Regions from separate parts of the Neorhizobium tomejilense genome, predicted to be linked through region 1. Evidence: predicted binding sites of a transcription regulator. Region 1 holds the regulator's gene; the other holds the start of a gene.
The links. Region 1 encodes LexA, which represses DNA repair genes until DNA is damaged. Its sites were predicted from a motif close to TGTTCNNNNTGTGTTCNG; they were not measured.

Region 1 (3,417 bases):
CTCGATGCGCCCTTCATGAAGCTCATGGGCCTCGGCCTGGGGTGGGTGATTGCAATTGCCAAACACGTCGCCGCCTGGGGCGGCGATGTCGGCATAGGGCGACAACATCCCTGGTTCCTCGCCGTCTCGACGGCAGGTTTCCTGCTGTTGACGCTCATGAGGACGAGACTGAGACTGATAGGCCTGCCGCTGATGGTGACCGCTCTGCTGCTTTCCTGGCATGAGCGGTCGATGCCCCTGCCGGATATCCTGATCTCGGAAGACGGGACGATGGTCGCATTTGTAGACGGGAAAGGGGTCGCCACCAATCGCGCCCGCCCGCCCGACTTCGTCTACGGCCAATGGAAGAGGGCGCTTCTGCTCGGTGATCCCACCAAGCCTGAAATGTCGCCATCCAGGGACAAGCCGCCCGACGACAGGCCACCCGGCGCGAAAACCAACGAGCGCCGCGAATTGACCCCGCAGCAACTGGAAACGGCAAAGTCGAGGATAAAACAGGCGCCTGCCGGCCGCTTCACCTGCGAGCCGACGGCCTGGTGTGCGGCAAGCACCGGCAAGGGCATCGTTATCGCTGTCGAGGACGGCCGTTATGCGGGTGCCGCCTGCGACGCCGCCAGTCTTGTCATTGCGCCGCGCGCCCGCTTCGACCAATGCCGGTCCGGCGCCCTGATGATCAATGGTGCCATGCTTCGCAAGGCGGGTGCGCTGGAGATTTCCCTCAACGGCGCGACCGACATTCGGCGCTGGCAGATCCGTGCCGCCATGGCGGGCGCAGACCGTCCCTGGAGCAGGCACCGCCACTATGATTGGCGAAGCCAGGGTTTCGATGGGTCATTGCCGGAACCGCTCCGGCAGATGATCAGTGATACCGGCGGATGAGGCCGACGAGCTTGCCCTGGATCTTCACCCGGTCCGGCCCAAAGATGCGGGTCTCGTAGGCTGGGTTGGCGGCTTCGAGGGCGATGGAGGCACCGCGGCGGCGGAAGCGTTTCAGCGTCGCTTCCTCGTCGTCCACCAGCGCCACGACGATATCGCCCGGATTGGCCGTATTGCTGTTGCGGATGATCACGGTATCGCCGTCGAGAATGCCGGCCTCGATCATCGAATCGCCCTTGACCTCGAGCGCATAATGTTCGCCGGAACCGAGCATCTCGGCCGGCACGGCGATGTCATGCGTGTTGTTCTGGATCGCCGAGATCGGCACGCCGGCAGCGATGCGGCCCATGACCGGAACTGTCGTGGCGTTCGGCGAATCGTCGTTGGCGGCGGGTTTCTGAGGCGCCGCGACCGGCTGCGGTTTGCCGAGGCTGCCCTCGATGACGCTCGGCGAAAAACCGCGCCGTGGCTGCATGCTCGGTGAGTAGGCTTCCGGCAGCTTGATGACTTCGAGCGCCCGGGCCCGGTTCGGCAGGCGGCGGATGAAGCCGCGCTCCTCGAGCGCGGTGATCAGGCGGTGGATGCCTGACTTGGACGCGAGGTCGAGAGCATCCTTCATTTCATCGAATGACGGCGGGATGCCGGATTCCTTCATGCGTTCGTGAATGAACAGAAGCAATTCCTGTTGTTTGCGCGTGAGCATCTTTTGGCACCCTCAGAGTCGGAAACAAATCCAGAACGGACACTATATGTTCCATATGTGTTCTGCAAGTCCCTAAATTTCTGTGAAGTATGATGATTTTTTCTTCATAGATGCGTGCCAGATATCTCGAGCCACACCACTTGCGCGGCGCGAGCCCGCTGCCAAAGTAGCTTTGCGATTCCAATTCCGGGGGCCCTCGCGTGAACGCAAGACCAATCGATCATCTCGTGCTGCCGGTGGCGGGACTTACCGCTGCGCGTTCCCGGCTCACGAAGCTTGGTTTTACAGTTGCGCCCGATGCTTTTCATCCTTTCGGCACAGCCAATGCTTGTGTGTTCTTCTCGGATGGCAGCTACCTGGAGCCGCTGGCTCTTGCCAATCGCCGTCATGCAAGCGCGGCCGCCAAACGCGGCAACGTTTTTACCGCACGCGATCTGGCCTTCCGCAAGGCACGCGACAGGCAGGGTTTTTCCGCTCTCGTTGTGGCGACCCGTGACGCGATGGCCGATCACGCGCGTTTCAAGATGCGTGGCGTTTCGGCAGGCGACGTGCTGGAATTCTCCCGCGGGATGACCTTGGCCGACGGTTCCGAAACCCAGGCGAGCTTCCGGCTGGCTTTTGCGGGTGATGACCGGGCGCCCGACTTCCTGATGTTTTCCTGCCAGCGGATCAATCCCCTGCCGGCCGATCGCGGCGAACTGGAGCACCATTCCAATGCGGTCATGGGGCTGAGCAAGATCATTCTGTCGGCATCGGCGCCCTCCGATTTCGCACCCCTGGCCGAGCAGGTGCTGATGACGAAGGCCAAGCCGGAGGCTGTTTCGCTCGAGCTTGCCGCGGCCAATGCCCGCATTCGCATCCTGCAGGATCACGAACTCGAGGCGGAATTCGCCCTGCCGTCGACGCCGGGTGCCGAGGGGCTGCGCGGCCGGGTGATCATCTTCAAGACGGCCGATCTTGCCGTGACAGAGATCACCCTTGCTGCTAATGACGTCGCATTCGTCCGCCGGGAGGGCCGTGTTCTCGTCTCGGCGGCGCCCGGCCAGGGTGTTTTGTTCGGCTTCGAGGAATAGGTTCATGGAAGTTACCGCAAATTCCAGCGTCTCCGTCGGCGAGGGAGACGGCAAGGTGGTTTTCGCGCAGGACGCAAAACTGTCGCTGATCGCCGGCCCATGCCAGATGGAAAGCCGCGACCACGCCTTCATGATGGCAGGCGCGCTCAAGGAACTCTGTGCCAAGCTCGGTATCGGCCTCGTCTACAAGTCTTCCTACGACAAGGCCAACCGCACGTCGATTTCCGGCAAGCGCGGCATCGGGCTCGAAACCGCCATGGAAATCTTTGCCGACCTCAAAAAGGAGTTCGGCTTTCCGGTCCTGACCGACATTCACACGGAAGAGCAATGCGCCGTCGTTGCCGAGACGGTCGACATCCTGCAGATACCGGCTTTCCTCTCCCGCCAGACGGACCTGCTTGTCGCAGCCGCCAAGACCGGCCGCGTCATCAACGTCAAGAAGGGCCAGTTCCTGGCGCCCTGGGACATGAAGAACGTGCTTGCCAAGTTCACCCAGAGCGGCAATCCGAACGTGCTGCTCTGTGAGCGCGGCGCTTCCTTCGGCTACAACACGCTCGTCTCCGACATGCGCTCGCTGCCGATCATGGCGTCGCTCGGCGCTCCGGTCATCTTTGATGCGACGCATTCGGTGCAGCAGCCGGGCGGGCAGGGCGCTTCGACCGGCGGCGACCGCACCATGGTGCCGGTGCTGGCGCGCGCAGCCGTCGCGGTCGGTGTTGCCGGCGTCTTTCTGGAAACCCACGAGGATCCGGACAACGCGCCCTC
Region 2 (3,417 bases), 360 kb from region 1:
GGCTTTGTCGCCGAGTATCAGGCCTTCGGCGTCCTGGAGGCGACCGGGCCTTATGACCGGGCACTTTGCCGACAGCTGCATCAGGCGGGATTGGCCTTCCATCGCGCCAATCCCCGCAAGGCACGCCAGTTTGCGAGAGCGGCAGGCTTTCTTGCCAAGACCGACCGGGTCGACGCACGCATGCTTGCCCTTTATGGAGCGACCATGTCTCTGGCTCCCGAGGCCAAGCCTGACGCAGCCCGTCAGGTTCTTCGAACCCTTGTCGAGCGGCGCGACCAACTTGTGGCAATGCGCAAGAGCGAGCGCATCCGTCTCGCCCAGCCCCATTGCCGGGACATCGACGAGAGCCTGCGACAGATGATGGAAGTGCTCGACCGGCAGATCGCCGCCATCAATGTCCGGATCGACATCCTGGTGACCCAGGTCGAGGCTCTGGCTGAAGATCAGGCGATCCTGCGTTCGGCGCCGGGCGTCGGTCTGCAGACGGCAAGCGTGCTTCTAGCCTATATGCCGGAACTGGGTCGTCGTGACCGCCGTTCCGTCGCAGCTCTTGCCGGCCTCGCACCGATCGCATGCGATTCAGGTGCCATGCGCGGCAAACGCTGCATATGGGGCGGGCGCAAACGCGTCCGCGACGCGCTCTATATGGCCGCACTTGCGGCCTGTCGGTCAGGTCCCTTCAAGCGCATATTCCAAGCCATGCGCAATGCCGGCAAACCTCCAAAGCTTGTCCTGATCGCCATAGCAAGACGGTTGCTCGTCGCACTTAACGCCGCAATGAGGGACCGAAAACCCTTCCAAGCTTGACACCAACAACACAGTTGCTCGGGCTTGACCCGAGGATCCATCCTCTAGGCGCCGCCCTATCGGGCATATTCAAAACCTCCACGGATGGTCATCCAGTCCGGATGTATCCGCATGCGCCGATCCGGCCAAAAATCCCACCGTTAACGCCTCGTTTACCAGGTGAGGGAGGATATCGCGATATGTTTGTTTCCGGTCTGTTCTTTTGTTGACTCTCAAACAAAATGAGAACAAATTAAAAACATAAGAGAACACGGGAGACGACGATGACTGACCTGCTTCGTGACATTGCCGCATTCGCTTCCATCGCCACCTTCGTGGCCAGCCTCTCCATGATCATGATGGCCATGTGATCGGGCATCCAGCCGGTCCCTCGGCCGAAAGGCGTTGAGGAGGGAATTCCGAACTGGACTCTCAAAGCCCTGCGCCGGACAATAGCCTGATTCATGAGATGGTTCCCGCTTCATCAAACGGGCAAGGCGCAGACATGGCAGACAAAATGGACATAAAATCGGGATCGGAAGAGCTGGGAACCAGCCCTCAATTCGTTCACCTGCGCGTCCATTCCGCCTACTCGCTTCTCGAAGGCGCCTTGCCGCTCAAGAAGATCCTCTCGAAGGCGATCGCGGACAATCAGCCTGCGATCGCGATAACCGACACCAACAATCTGTTCGTCGCGCTGGAATTCGCCCAGAAGGCGATCGGCGACGGCCTGCAGCCGATCATCGGCTGCCAGCTGTCGATCGATATGGAAGACCAGTCGGACGAGCGGCGCAACAGCCACCAGCAGCTCGCCAAGCTGCCGGCGATCGTCGTGCTGGCGGCCAATGCCGTCGGTTACGAACGGCTCGTCGACCTGATCAGCCGCGCCTATCTCGGCGACGAGGGGCATCAGTCCATCCATATCAGCCGCTCCTGGCTGGAGGACGGCGGCACCGAGGGGCTGATCGCGCTGACCGGGGCCGGAAGCGGGCCGGTCGACATGGCTCTGAAGGAAGGCAATGCTACGCTTGCCGAAGCAAGGTTGCTGAAACTCAAGGAGATATTCGGCGATCGGCTTTACGTCGAACTGCAGCGCCACGGCGCCTACGATCGGCGCCACGAGCACAAGATCGTCATGCTCGCCTACGACCACGACCTGCCGCTGGTGGCGACCAACGAGGCCTTCTTTCCCACCAAGTCCGAGTTTGATGCCCATGACGCGCTGATGGCGGTGGCACATAATGCGATCGTCTCGGACGACACTCGGTTCCGCCTGACGCCGGACCATTATCTGAAGAGCCGCGCCGAGATGGCAAAGCTGTTCGCCGACCTGCCGGAGGCGCTCGAAAATACCGTCGAGATCGCCCGGCGCTGTTCTTTCGTCCTGAAAACCCGCAATCCGATCCTGCCGCGCTTCACCGGCGCCACCGACGATCCGGCGGAAGCCGAACGCGCCGAGGCGGAGGAGCTGCGCCGTCAGTCCGTGGAAGGGCTCGAAGAGCGCATCGCGACGCTCGGCATGACGCGCGGTTATACAGAACAGGATTATCGCGACCGGCTGGATTTCGAGCTCAGCGTCATCGAGAAGATGAAGTTTCCGGGCTACTTCCTGATCGTTGCCGACTTCATCAAATGGGCGAAGCAGCAGGGCATCCCGGTCGGTCCCGGCCGTGGTTCGGGTGCGGGCTCGCTGGTCGCTTATGCGCTCACCATTACCGACGTCGATCCGCTGCGCTTCTCGCTGCTGTTCGAGCGCTTCCTCAATCCGGACCGCGTCTCGATGCCGGACTTCGACATCGACTTCTGCCAGGATCGCCGCGAAGAGGTGATCCGCTACGTGCAGCAGAAATACGGCCGCGAGCAGGTGGCGCAGATCATCACCTTCGGTTCGCTGCAGGCGCGTGCCGCGCTTCGCGACGTCGGCCGCGTGCTCGAAATGCCCTATGGCCAGGTCGACAAGATCTGCAAGCTGGTGCCGAACAACCCGGCCAACCCGACGCCCCTGTCGAAGGCGATCGAGGAGGATCCGAAATTCCAGGAGGAGGCCGACAAGGAGCCGGTCGTCGCCCGCCTCCTCGATATTGCCCAGAAGATCGAAGGCCTCTACCGCCACGCCTCGACCCACGCCGCTGGTATCGTCATCGGCGACCGTCCGCTGTCGAAGCTTGTGCCGATGTATCGCGACCCGCGCTCGGACATGCCGGTCACCCAGTTCAACATGAAATGGGTGGAGCAGGCGGGTCTGGTGAAGTTCGACTTCCTCGGCCTGAAGACGCTGACGGTTCTGAAGACCGCCGTCGATTTCTGCCGCAAGCGCGGCATCGAGATCGATCTCGCCAAGATTCCGCTCGACGACACCAAGACCTACGAGATGCTGTCGCGCGGCGAGACGGTCGGCGTGTTCCAGGTGGAAAGTGCCGGCATGCGCAAGGCGCTGATCGGCATGCGGCCGGACTGTATCGAGGACATTATCGCGCTCGTGGCGCTTTATCGTCCGGGCCCGATGGAAAACATTCCGACCTACAATGCCCGCAAGCACGGCGAGGAGGAGATCGAATCGATCCATCCGACGATCGACCACCTCCTGAAGGAGACCCAAGGGGTCATCGTCTACCAGGAGCAGGTCATGCA

Region 2: a site for LexA is predicted at 1,031-1,048, ahead of dnaE (DNA polymerase III subunit alpha). Genes of this name have one in related genera too.

What each region holds. Positions count from the first base shown of each region.
Region 1 covers NZ_CAXUSO020000001.1:1,422,101-1,425,517, forward strand. The annotation lists gene ACSQ3G_RS07350 (ComEC/Rec2 family competence protein) at 1-879, shown strand, start outside; gene lexA (transcriptional repressor LexA) at 860-1,579, opposite strand; gene ACSQ3G_RS07360 (VOC family protein) at 1,780-2,652, shown strand; gene kdsA (3-deoxy-8-phosphooctulonate synthase) at 2,657-3,417, shown strand, end outside.
Region 2 covers NZ_CAXUSO020000001.1:1,061,439-1,064,855, forward strand. The annotation lists gene ACSQ3G_RS05510 (IS110 family RNA-guided transposase) at 1-807, shown strand, start outside; gene dnaE (DNA polymerase III subunit alpha) at 1,304-3,417, shown strand, end outside.